2 regions of the Clostridium gasigenes genome follow, and region 2 is predicted to be linked to the other one. Evidence: predicted binding sites of a transcription regulator. Region 2 holds the regulator's gene; the other holds the start of a gene.
The links. The regulator LexA, encoded in region 2, represses DNA repair genes until DNA is damaged. The targets are predictions, from matches to a motif close to CNAACANNTGTTNG.
Positions count from the first base shown of each region.

Region 1: a site for LexA is predicted at 2,967-2,980, ahead of recA (recombinase RecA). Genes of this name have one in related genera too.

Region 1 covers NZ_CP071376.1:3,636,638-3,642,472, forward strand. Annotated here, with positions in the region: gene rny (ribonuclease Y) at 1-1,482, opposite strand, end outside; gene recA (recombinase RecA) at 1,870-2,952, opposite strand; gene pgsA (CDP-diacylglycerol--glycerol-3-phosphate 3-phosphatidyltransferase) at 3,114-3,704, opposite strand; gene rimO (30S ribosomal protein S12 methylthiotransferase RimO) at 3,688-5,025, opposite strand; gene J1C67_RS17045 (FtsK/SpoIIIE family DNA translocase) at 5,147-5,835, opposite strand, start outside.
Region 2 covers NZ_CP071376.1:3,250,888-3,256,722, reverse strand. Annotated here, with positions in the region: gene J1C67_RS15255 (tyrosine recombinase XerC) at 1-800, shown strand, start outside; gene J1C67_RS15250 (hypothetical protein) at 935-1,462, opposite strand; gene J1C67_RS15245 (hypothetical protein) at 1,526-1,915, opposite strand; gene lexA (transcriptional repressor LexA) at 2,125-2,730, shown strand; gene J1C67_RS15235 (DUF3267 domain-containing protein) at 2,887-3,477, shown strand; gene J1C67_RS15230 (methionine gamma-lyase family protein) at 3,574-4,851, opposite strand; gene hfq (RNA chaperone Hfq) at 4,960-5,205, opposite strand; gene miaA (tRNA (adenosine(37)-N6)-dimethylallyltransferase MiaA) at 5,254-5,835, opposite strand, start outside.

The sequences.
Region 1 (5,835 bases), 390 kb from region 2:
TCCTGGATATTCTAATTGTTCTTCAACTTTTTTAGCAAGGCTTCTAGCTAATTCTATTGCACCTGCATCGTCTAATTTATCTGGTTTAACCATAATTCTAATCTCTCTACCAGCTTGAATGGCATATGACTTTTCTACACCCTCATAAGAATTTGCGATTTCTTCAAGATTTTGTAATCTTTTAATGTAATTTTCTACTGCTTCTCGTCTAGCACCAGGTCTAGCTGCTGATATGGCATCTGCTGCTTGAACTAACACAGCTTCTAATGTTAACATTTCAACGTCACCATGGTGAGCTGCAATGGCATTACAAATTGCAGGGGATTCATGGTATTTTTTAGCCATTTCTCCACTTATAACTGCATGTGGTCCTTCTTGTTTTACAACTTTACCTATATCATGTAATAAACCTGCTCTTCTTGCTAGATTAGCATCTAATCCAAGTTCTGAAGCCATTAGACCAGCTAAATATGAAACTTGTATGGAATGCTTTAATACATTTTGTCCATAACTAGTTCTATATTTTAATCTACCAAGTAGTTTAGTTATTTCTGGATGTAATCCATGAATACCTGTTTCAAGAGCGGCTTGTTCGCCTTCTTCTTTGATATCAATTTCTACATCTTTCGTAGCTCTATCTACCATTTCTTCAATTCTTGCTGGATGAATTCTTCCATCTACTATTAACTTTTCAAGTGCTATTTTAGCTATTTCCCTTCTTACAGGGTCAAAGCTTGATAAAATAACCGCTTCTGGAGTATCATCTATAATTAAATCTACCCCTGTTAACGTTTCAAGTGTTCTAATGTTTCTTCCTTCTCTACCAATAATTCTACCCTTCATTTCATCATTAGGTAGGGCAACAACGTGTACTGTTGATTCTGAGACATGGTCTGCAGCGCATCTTTGAATAGCACTTGTAATAATTTCTCTTGCCTTTTTATCTGCTTCTTCCTTTGCCTTTGCTTCTATATCTTTAACCATCATAGCTGATTCATAAGTAATTTCCTTTTTGATTTCATCTAAAAGAATTTCCTTAGCTTGATCAGAAGAAAGATTTGCTATTCTTTCAAGCTCTTCTCTCCTATTTTTATGCAGTTCTTGTATATTGGCCTCCATTTGATCAATTTTTTGCATTCTATTATTGATTGTTTCTTCTTTCTTTTCTAAAAGATCACCTTTTTTATCTAATGACTCTTCTTTTTGAATTAATCTTCTTTCAAGCCTTTGGATTTCATTTCTTCTCTCGCGAGAATCTTTCTCAAAATCATTTCTTAGTCTATGAACTTCTTCCTTTGCTTCTAAAATAGATTCTTTCTTAGTAGCCTCAGCTTCTCTTTTAGCATTTGCTAATAAATTTTCCGCCTCTTTTTCTAAGCTTTCAATTTTACTTTTTGAAGCACTTTGTATAGCCTTATGTAATATAAATCCTAAAACAACTAATATTACTATATCAGCTAATATCCAAAAAAATATTTCCATATTAACACCTCCTAATATATTTAACCCATTTATCTTTTAATAAGAAAATGTAGTCGGTGTCATACTTAATTCTTGCTGTTACTTTGATTATGACAAACCAGTATTTGCTATTATTTTATCTTAAAAATAAAATTATGTCAAGTTTAGTTAAATAAAATCTATTTATTAAATTTTAATCTTTTACAATTATTAATTTATCAATATATTCTATATAAACTTATTATTAAACTATAAAATATTCTTTAAGACTTATTTTGAAAAATTTTCGAAAAAATTAGACTAGCGCTTAGAACTTCTTTTTATAAGAAGTTCTTTTACACCAGTCTATATTATAAACATATATTTATATTTATATTCATACTAAGTTATACTACCAAGAAATATTTTTTATTTTTTTTCAGTTCCCTTACTTGTTTCCTTTACCACTTTTGCTGCTTCTTTAACCGCCTCTTTTAGATTCGGTCCTTTTGCTAATGGTAAATTATGTTTTGCTCTAATTTTATTTTCAATATCTAGAGCAACTTCTGGATTTTCTTTTAAGTATATTTTAGCATTTTCTCTACCTTGGCCTAATCTTATTTCTCCATAAGCAAACCAAGCTCCACTCTTTTGAACTATTTCATCTTTAACACCAACATCTACTATATTTCCTTCTCTTGATATACCTTCATTATACATTATATCAAATTCAGCTTGTTTAAATGGTGGAGCTACCTTATTTTTAGTTACCTTAATTCTTGTTCTGTTACCTACAATGCTATCGCCTTGTTTAATTGAATCTATTCTTCTTACATCTAATCTAACTGATGAATAGAACTTTAAAGCTCTTCCACCTGGAGTTGTTTCTGGGCTACCAAACATTACTCCAACTTTTTCTCTTAGTTGATTAATAAATACAACTACGCAATTAGATTTACTTATAGTTCCTGTAAGTTTTCTTAATGCTTGTGACATTAATCTTGCTTGAAGCCCTACATGTGATGCTCCCATTTCGCCTTCTATTTCAGCTCTTGGAACTAACGCTGCAACTGAATCCACAATTACAACATCAACTGCACCAGATCTAACTAATGCTTCTGCAATTTCTAAGCCTTGTTCTCCAGTATCTGGTTGTGAAACTATTAGGCCTGCTATGTCAACTCCTAAGTTTTTTGCATATCCCGGATCCAAAGCATGCTCAGCATCTATAAATGCTACAGCTCCGCCTGCCTTTTGTGCTTCTGCTGCAATATGAAGAGCAACAGTTGTTTTACCTGAACTCTCAGGCCCATAAACTTCTATTATTCTACCTTTTGGAACTCCGCCAATTCCAATTGCAATATCTAAATCTAAACATCCTGTTGAAACAACATCTAGATTTAACTTACTATTTTCTCCTAATTTCATTATTGCACCTTTACCAAATTGTTTTTCTATTTGGTTCATTGCATTCTCAATCGCCTTTAATTTATCTGCATCTAAATTCGCCATAATTATTCCTCCCTCGAACATTTGTTCTATACTTGAATTATAAATTAATTATTGTATATAGTCAATATTTTTTTAAAATATTTTCCATATTAAAAGTTCCATCTAGATACTAGAAGGAACTCTCTTTTTTATCAGTATTACCCAATTATTATGTTTTTAAACTATTTATCCATATTTATAACTTTTTTATTCTTTCTAAAATAATCTACGCCTGAAAGTATAGTTGCTATTACCGCTAATATTAATAATGTATTTGGTACATATTTAAGAGTTGTTTCCATAAATACATTACCCACTACTAATGATGTAAGATATTTTGATGTACCTACACTAGCTTGTATTAATAAGGCTACTATTGCAATTATTTGAATAACAGTTTTAACTTTTCCCCAATAACTTGCAGATATTATTTTCCCTTCTGAAGCTGCTAAAGTTCTTAAGCCAGAAACTGCAAATTCTCTTGCAATTATTATTACAGCTGCCCAACTTGGTATTACCTGCATTCCAACTAATGAAATCAATGCGGCTGTTACTAGAAGCTTATCTGCTAAGGGATCCATAAACTTTCCAAATGTAGTTACTTGATTTCTACTTCTTGCTATGTATCCATCTAATTGATCAGTAAGTGAAGCTATAATAAATATGATTGTAGCTATAAATGTCCCAAAAGGAATGCCTTGAGCCGCTATAAAAATTAAAAATAATGGTACTAAGAAAATTCTTAGCATTGTAAGTTTATTTGCCAAATTCATTGCATACATCTCCCACTAAATCATACTCTAATGTTTCTATTACTTTTACTTTTACTATATCACCTATTTTAATATCTTCTTTACTATTTATATAGAAAAGACCATCTATTTCTGGAGCCATTTCTGAATTTCTTCCCATGAAATATTTACCTTTTCTTCCTTCTATAATAGTATCATATATTCTTCCCATTTTCAATTTGTTTAATTCTTTTGATACATCTTTTTGCAGAAGCATAAGTTCTCTTTCTCTTGTAGCTTTAACTTCCTCTTCAACTTGATTATCCATAGTAGCTGCTGGTGTTTCCTCTTCTCTTGAATATTTAAACACACCAACATTATCTAACTTATAGTCTTGTAAAAATTCTTTTAATTCTGTAAAGTTTTCATCTGTTTCACCTGGAAACCCAACTATTAATGATGTTCTAAGCACTATACCTGGAACTTTTTCTCTTAATCTTTTTATTTTATCTGTTATAGTCTTCTTATCTGTTCTTCTTGCCATTAATCTTAATATATTATCACTTATATGTTGTATTGGTAAATCTAAATATTTAACAACTTTAGGATTACTAGCTATTTCATCTATTAATTCTTCTGTAATTTCTTCTGGATAGCAGTATAATAATCTAATCCACTCTATACCTTCAACTTTAGAAATTTCTTTTATTAGCTTATGAAGATTTTTTTCATTATATATATCCATACCATAAAAAGTTAAATCTTGCGCTATTAATATTACTTCTTTAACTCCATGGTCTCTTAAATGCTTAACTTCTTCAATAATATTTTCTATTTTTCTACTTCTAAACTTTCCTCTTATTTTAGGAATAATGCAATAAGTACAGAAATTATCACAACCTTCTGCAATTCTTACATATGCAGTATGCTTATCTGTTGTTAATAATCTTATTCCTTCATTAATGTTATCATCACTATAATTCGTAACTCTAACTCTTTTTTCTTCCTTTATGAAATCCATTATTAATTTATGTATTTTCATATAATCATTAACGCCCATTAATATATCTATCTCAGGCATAGATTCCATTAATTCATCACCATATCTTTGAATTAAACACCCTGTGGCTATTAACATTTTGCACTTATGTTTTTGTTTATACTCTGCCATTTCAAGAATTGTGTCTATAGACTCCTGTTTTGCTTTTTCTATAAACCCACATGTATTTACTATTATTATATCTGCATTCTTAGGATCATTAGTTATTTCATAATGCTTATTAATTGATCCTAGCATTAATTCTGAATCCACTCTATTTTTATCGCACCCAAGGCTTATCATTCCAACTTTATATTTTTCCAAACTTTATTTCCTCCTATGTTGTGTATTAAACATATTTTAAAAAACTCAAAATATTTTTATTTATCATATTTAATATTCCTAAATTTATTTTAAAGTAATGATTTAAAATTTACAAGTTTTTTTACTCTTCTACAGCTATTTCTTCTTTATTAACTAGTACCTGTCTAGGTCTACTTCCATCTTTTGGAGAAATAATCCCTCTTTCTTCTAATTCATCCATTATTCTAGAAGCTCTATTAAATCCTACTCTAAGTCTTCTTTGAACAAAAGAAGTTGATGCTTGATTATATTCTACAACTATTTTAATTGCTTCATCTATTAATTCATCTCCACCATCTTCATCCTCTTCTTTAGAACTACTTTTGCCACCATTATTTATATGTTCTATTATTGCTTCTTGATAATCAACCTCTTCGCCTCTGTCCTTTATATTAGAAACAACCTTCTCTACTTCTTCCTCTGATATAAAGGCTCCTTGTACTCTCAAAGGCTTACTTGCTCCTGTAGGGTAATAAAGCATATCCCCTCTTCCTAAAAGCTTCTCAGCGCCTACTGAGTCTAATATAGTTCTTGAATCTATACCTGATGAAACTGCAAATGATATTCTAGATGGAATATTTGCTTTAATAACTCCTGTAATTATGTCTACAGATGGTCTTTGAGTTGCAATTATCAAATGCATTCCAGCTGCTCTTGCCATTTGAGCTAATCTACATATATATTCTTCTACATCATTTGGACAAGCCATCATTAAATCTGCAAGTTCATCTACTATTATTACAATATAAGGTAGTTTTTCTTCTGTAATAC
Region 2 (5,835 bases):
AAATACAAATAAACGATATCGACAATAGCTTCATAAGAAAAATAAAACTTACGGATTTATATGCTTTTTTATCCTTTACCGAAAAACAAAGAGGTAATGGTACTCACGCAAGGGCTCGTAAAGTAGCAACCTTGAAATCATTCTTTAAATTCTTACAAGGTAAATCTAAAATTATTGATGATAACCCAACTTTAGAGTTAGAATCTCCTAAAATAAACAAAAGGCAACCTGTTTACTTAACCTTAGATGAAAGTGTAAATTTATTACATTCAATGAATAAAGAAAATAAAAATTTTGAACGTGACTATTGTATAATTACTCTATTTTTGAATTGCGGTATGCGATTATCGGAGTTATGCAGTATTAAAATAGATAAAATAAAAGGTGATATTCTAACTATTATAGGTAAAGGAAATAAGGAACGGACTGTTTATTTAAATGCAGCTTGCATTAGATCTATTTATGCTTACTTAGCTGTTAGAGAGGATTTTAAAGCTACTGATGATGAAAAAAAATACTTACTCCTCTCCTCTCGTCAAAAACCTATCAATAAAAGAACTGTTGAGGTCCTAGTCAAAAAACATGTTCGCAGTTCAGGGATGAGTAATGATAAATATACACCTCACAAGCTTAGACATACAGCTGCAACTTTAATGTACAAGCATGGCAATGTGGATATACGTAGTCTTCAAAGCATCCTAGGCCATGAAAATATCGCAACTACCCAGATATATACACATGTAGATAATGATACGTTACGTGATGCTGTAAATTCTAATCCTCTTGCTAATATTAAATAATCTATTTGTTTTTTTTAGATATATTATTAAAATGCCATTTTCAAAGATTCAGAACGGATGTTCTAAATCTTTGAAAATGGCATTTTTCTCTTTTATAATTAAAAATATTTTAAATTAGTTTTACATAATGTTTATTATGTGTTGTATAATTCTGAACCGAGTATCTCATATAAAGAGTTTATAATTTTAATATCATCTCCATCATAAATTATAAGAAGTTCACCTTTCTTATAATAATGAGGTGTTTTATTCCAAGATGATTTTGTCCCGTTAATAACTAACCCCTTCTCTGTTATAGCTGAGGTATCTTTTTCTAAAGTACTAAGTTCTTCATAATCATATGCAGAAACCTTATCTTCCCCAATTTCTACTTCAAACTTCGGAGCGTCAAAAAAATCTTTATCTTTGGCTATGATCTCTACTCTATAATTTTTTGACTCCATATCTAACTTGAAATTTTCTAGATTATAATCACTTACTTTTTTATTATCACTATAGTTTTTAACTGTTTTTCCAGTAGTTTCATCACCAGTTATCATCTCTTTTCCTTTTTCCACTACATTTTTAGTATTATCTATTGATTTTTCATTTGTAGAACAAGATACAAATACAGTTATTATAGTAGCTAATGTCAGTAATGATATAACAACTCTTTTTTTCATAAAAATATCCTCCTTTTATTTACCTTATAAATATAGTGTAAACAAAGGAGGGAAAAGTATTCATTATTTATTTTTAAATCTTCTAACACCTGGAAAAACTTCTTCTGTCATTTCCTCTAAATTTAATTCATCAAATAATTCCATATCATCTAGATACTCTATATTTTCAAAGGCATCTACGTATTCTGTTTCAGCATCATCCTCAACTAGAAACTCTTCCGCTGTAATAGTTTTTTCTTCCAATTCCTTATCAGCTTCTAATCTTAATTTTTCTAGTTCTGTTTTAAATTTTGCTTCTAAAATTTCATTTTCTTCTACAGTTTTAGATATTTCTTCAATTTTTATTGCTCTTACATCTATACCTTCTTGTTGTAAACAATCTCCACAATTATCACATATTTTACCTTCATACACATCACAATAATCATCTTCTGTATATATTTTTTTATTCATATATAAACACCACCTATTAGTTATAAACTTATTTTATAAAATTTAAGCAAACTTAATTATAGCTAACTTTATACATTTAAGCAATGAAAAATGATGTTTTTTTTATTTAATGTATATACTATAATAAAATTGACCAATATTAAAACAAGAACATAAGTTTGATTACCTAATATATATATGTTATAATCTGATAATAGCGAGGTGTTAAAATGAATATTTTAAAGGATAAACAATTAGAAATTTTTGAATTTTTAAAAATACACACTGCCAATAAAGGGTATCCGCCATCGGTTAGAGAAATATGCGATGCAGTGAATTTAAAATCAACCTCTACTGTTCATGGTCATTTAAAAAGATTAGAAAAAAAGGGATTGCTAAAAAGAGATCCTACTAAACCTAGAGCTTTAGAAATTATAGATCCAAATTGCCCTAAAAAAGAAATGCTTTATATACCCATTATAGGTAGAGTTACTGCCGGAATACCTATTTTAGCTACAGAAAATATAGAAGATTTATTTCCTATTCCTATTGATTATATTAAACATAATCAGGAACTATTTATGCTAAAGGTTGTTGGTGACAGTATGATTAATGCAGGTATAAACGACGGTGATTTAGCTATTATAGAACAAAATCAAACAGCTGTTAATGGAGATATTGTTGTTGCTTTAATAGATAATCACGCAACTATAAAAACCTTTTATAAAGAAAGTGATCATATTAGATTACAACCCGAAAATGATGCTTTATCCCCTATTATAGTTAAAGACTGTAGTATATTAGGAAAGTTGGTCGGATTATTTAGAACATATTAGATAAAAAAGAGGCATACATTATTGTGTGACTCTTTTTTATTTAATATGTATAAGGAATTTTAAAAAAATAACCAGTCAGGTTCTTTGGCTTTTTATTTTCTTTCAGTTCCCTACCCTTTAGAGTCACATAATAATATGTGATTGTGAGGGTTATTTATGAAATTTTTAAAAGGAAATACTCCATATAACTGTACCTGTTTAGATTTAAATAATGAATGGAAAGCAATTCATTCACTTAAAAAAAAACATTTTAGCTTTATAAAACTACTTATTGAATTGATTATGGCTTGTATTTATGCTTTTGGGCTAGGTTATAATCTTTTTTATTTAGATAGAGTATTAAAAACAGGACTTATATTCTTAGTTTTATTAGTAGTGAGTTATTTGTTTATAATAATTCCTCATGAATTTTTACATGTACTATGTTATAAAACTAAAGATAATGTAATTATCAGATATTCTTTAATAAAATTAAAATTAGTTTCTTATTTCGACGGGACTATATCTAAATCAAGAGCATTAGTATTAATTATACTGCCATTTATAGTGTTTACTATTATACCTACTGTAGCAAGCTATTTATTAGGATTTAATTTATTCTTATATGCTATAGCTAGTGCAAATTCAATTAAATCTGGAGTGGATTTATTAAATTTTATTTTTGTTATCAAAAATGCACCCCCAAACGGGAAATTAATAGTTAATGAATATGATTTTTATTTTAAATCTGAATCTATAAAAGAATAAGGTTAACTTTAAATAAATAGCAAGTCAATACATCGAGTTTATTTCGCATATTTGACTTGCTATTTATTTTCACGTCCCCTATTTATCAATAAATATTTAAATTATATTATTTAACGAAATAAGAATACCTATTTTAGCGTGATCAAATGTTAATCCACCTTGTAAATAAGCAATAAAAGGCTCTCTTATTGGTGCATCAGCAGAAAGTTCTATTGATGATCCTTGAATAAATGCGCCTGCTGCCATAATTACTTCATCTGTGTATCCTGGCATTGCCCACGGTTCACACTCTACAAATGAATCTATTGGAGATCCTTTTTGTATTCCAGTACAGAATTTTATAAGCTGTTCTCTATTACCTATTTTAATAGCTTGAATAATATCACTTCTTTTATCTGTATATTTAGGTAATACTTCAAACCCTGCAAGTTCCATTATTCTTGATGCAAAAATAGCTCCTTTAACCGCTTCCATAGATATATGAGGCGCTAAGAACAACCCTTGATACAAAGTTCGCATTAGTCCAAATGTAGCTCCACACTCTCCACCTACTCCAGGCGTAGTTAATCTAAATGCTGCTTGCTGAACATAATTAGCTTTTCCAGCTATGTATCCTCCACTTGGTGCAATTCCCCCACCGATATTCTTAATTAATGAACCTGCTATTAAATCAGCTCCAACATCAGTTGGTTCTATTATATCTATAAATTCTCCATAACAATTATCAACAAATACAAGAACATCATTTCTTATACTCTTTATAAAGTTAATTATTTCTCCAAGCTCGGATACTAAAAATGACTTTCTCCACCCGTACCCAGTACTTCTTTGTATATGTATAAGTTTTATTGAATTATCTGAAGTTAAAACTTCTTTAATTTTCTCATGGTCAAATTTTTCATTAAGTAAATCAACTTGTTTATATTTGATACCATATTCTTTTAAAGAACCTATATTTTCTTTTCCGTTAATTCCTATAATATTAAGCAAAGTATCATATGGAGTACCTGCTATACTAACCATAGTATCTCCCGGTCTTAAATTTCCCATTAATGCACAGCCTATAGCATGTGTTCCATTTACAAAATGAGGTCTAACTAAAGCAGATTCTGTATTAAATATTCGTGCATAAACCTTATCTAATGAATCTCTTCCAATATCATCGTATCCATATCCCGATGAATTAGTAAAATGTGCATCACTAATCCTTTCTTCTTGAAATGCTTTTAGAACCTTTAATTGATTAAATTCTCTTATTTCATCGTAAATTTTAAAGCTTTCTTCAACGTCTTTTAAAGCTTTTTTATATAATTCAAAAGTATTTTCTTTTATATTATATGATTTCATCATCATTTCTTTAGTTATATTTAACATAATAAGCCTCCTTGAATTCAGCGTTTTTAAACAAAATTAAACACCTTATTACTAATTATACTAAAAAAACACGAAAAATAAAATAGGCAAAATTATTTTGCCTATTTCCTAAAATTCATTATCTTCAATATTATTATTAAATGATATCGGCTTTCCTGGGGTTATAGTAGTAATTGCATGTTTATATACTAACATTTGTTTACCATCAGAATCTAAAACAACAGTAAAACTATCAAACCCCTTAACATAACCTTTTAATTGAAAACCATTTGTTAAATAAATAGTAACTGGAACCGTATTCTTCCTAGCTCCATTTAGAAAAATATCTTGCAAATTATTTATTTGTTTATTCACTTCTAGTACCTCCGACACATTAGTTATATTTATAAATTAATTATAACCTTATAAGCTGTCAATGTCACCAACTATTTTTCTGAATATTTCGTCACCTTTCATAGCATCTTTATCTAAGAAGATTGCCCTTGGGTCACGCCTAAACCAACTTAATTGTCTTTTAGCATAATTTCTTGACCCTTGTTTTATTAGATCAATAGTATCTTCTAAAGATATATCTCCATCTAAATAGTAAAACACTTCTTTATAGCCTATTCCCTTCATTGACTGCATATTTGAAGTATTACCTAAATTTTTAAGATTTATACATTCATCTACTAATCCTTTTTCCATCATCATATCTACTCTTTTGTCTATTCGTCCATAAAGTTTAGATCTATCCATATTTAAAACTATATAACAAACATCATATTTACCATTATAAATATCTTTACCTAGATTATAAGAACTAAAAGGTTTGCTAGTTATTTTATATACCTCTAATGCTCTAATTACTCTTTTTCTATTATTAGCATGAATATCCCTATAACTTATAGGATCAATTTTTTTTAGTAACCCATGAACGTATTCATTTCCATGCTCATTAGCTAAGGATTCAAGTTCAGCTCTATATGTATCATCCTTCTTTGC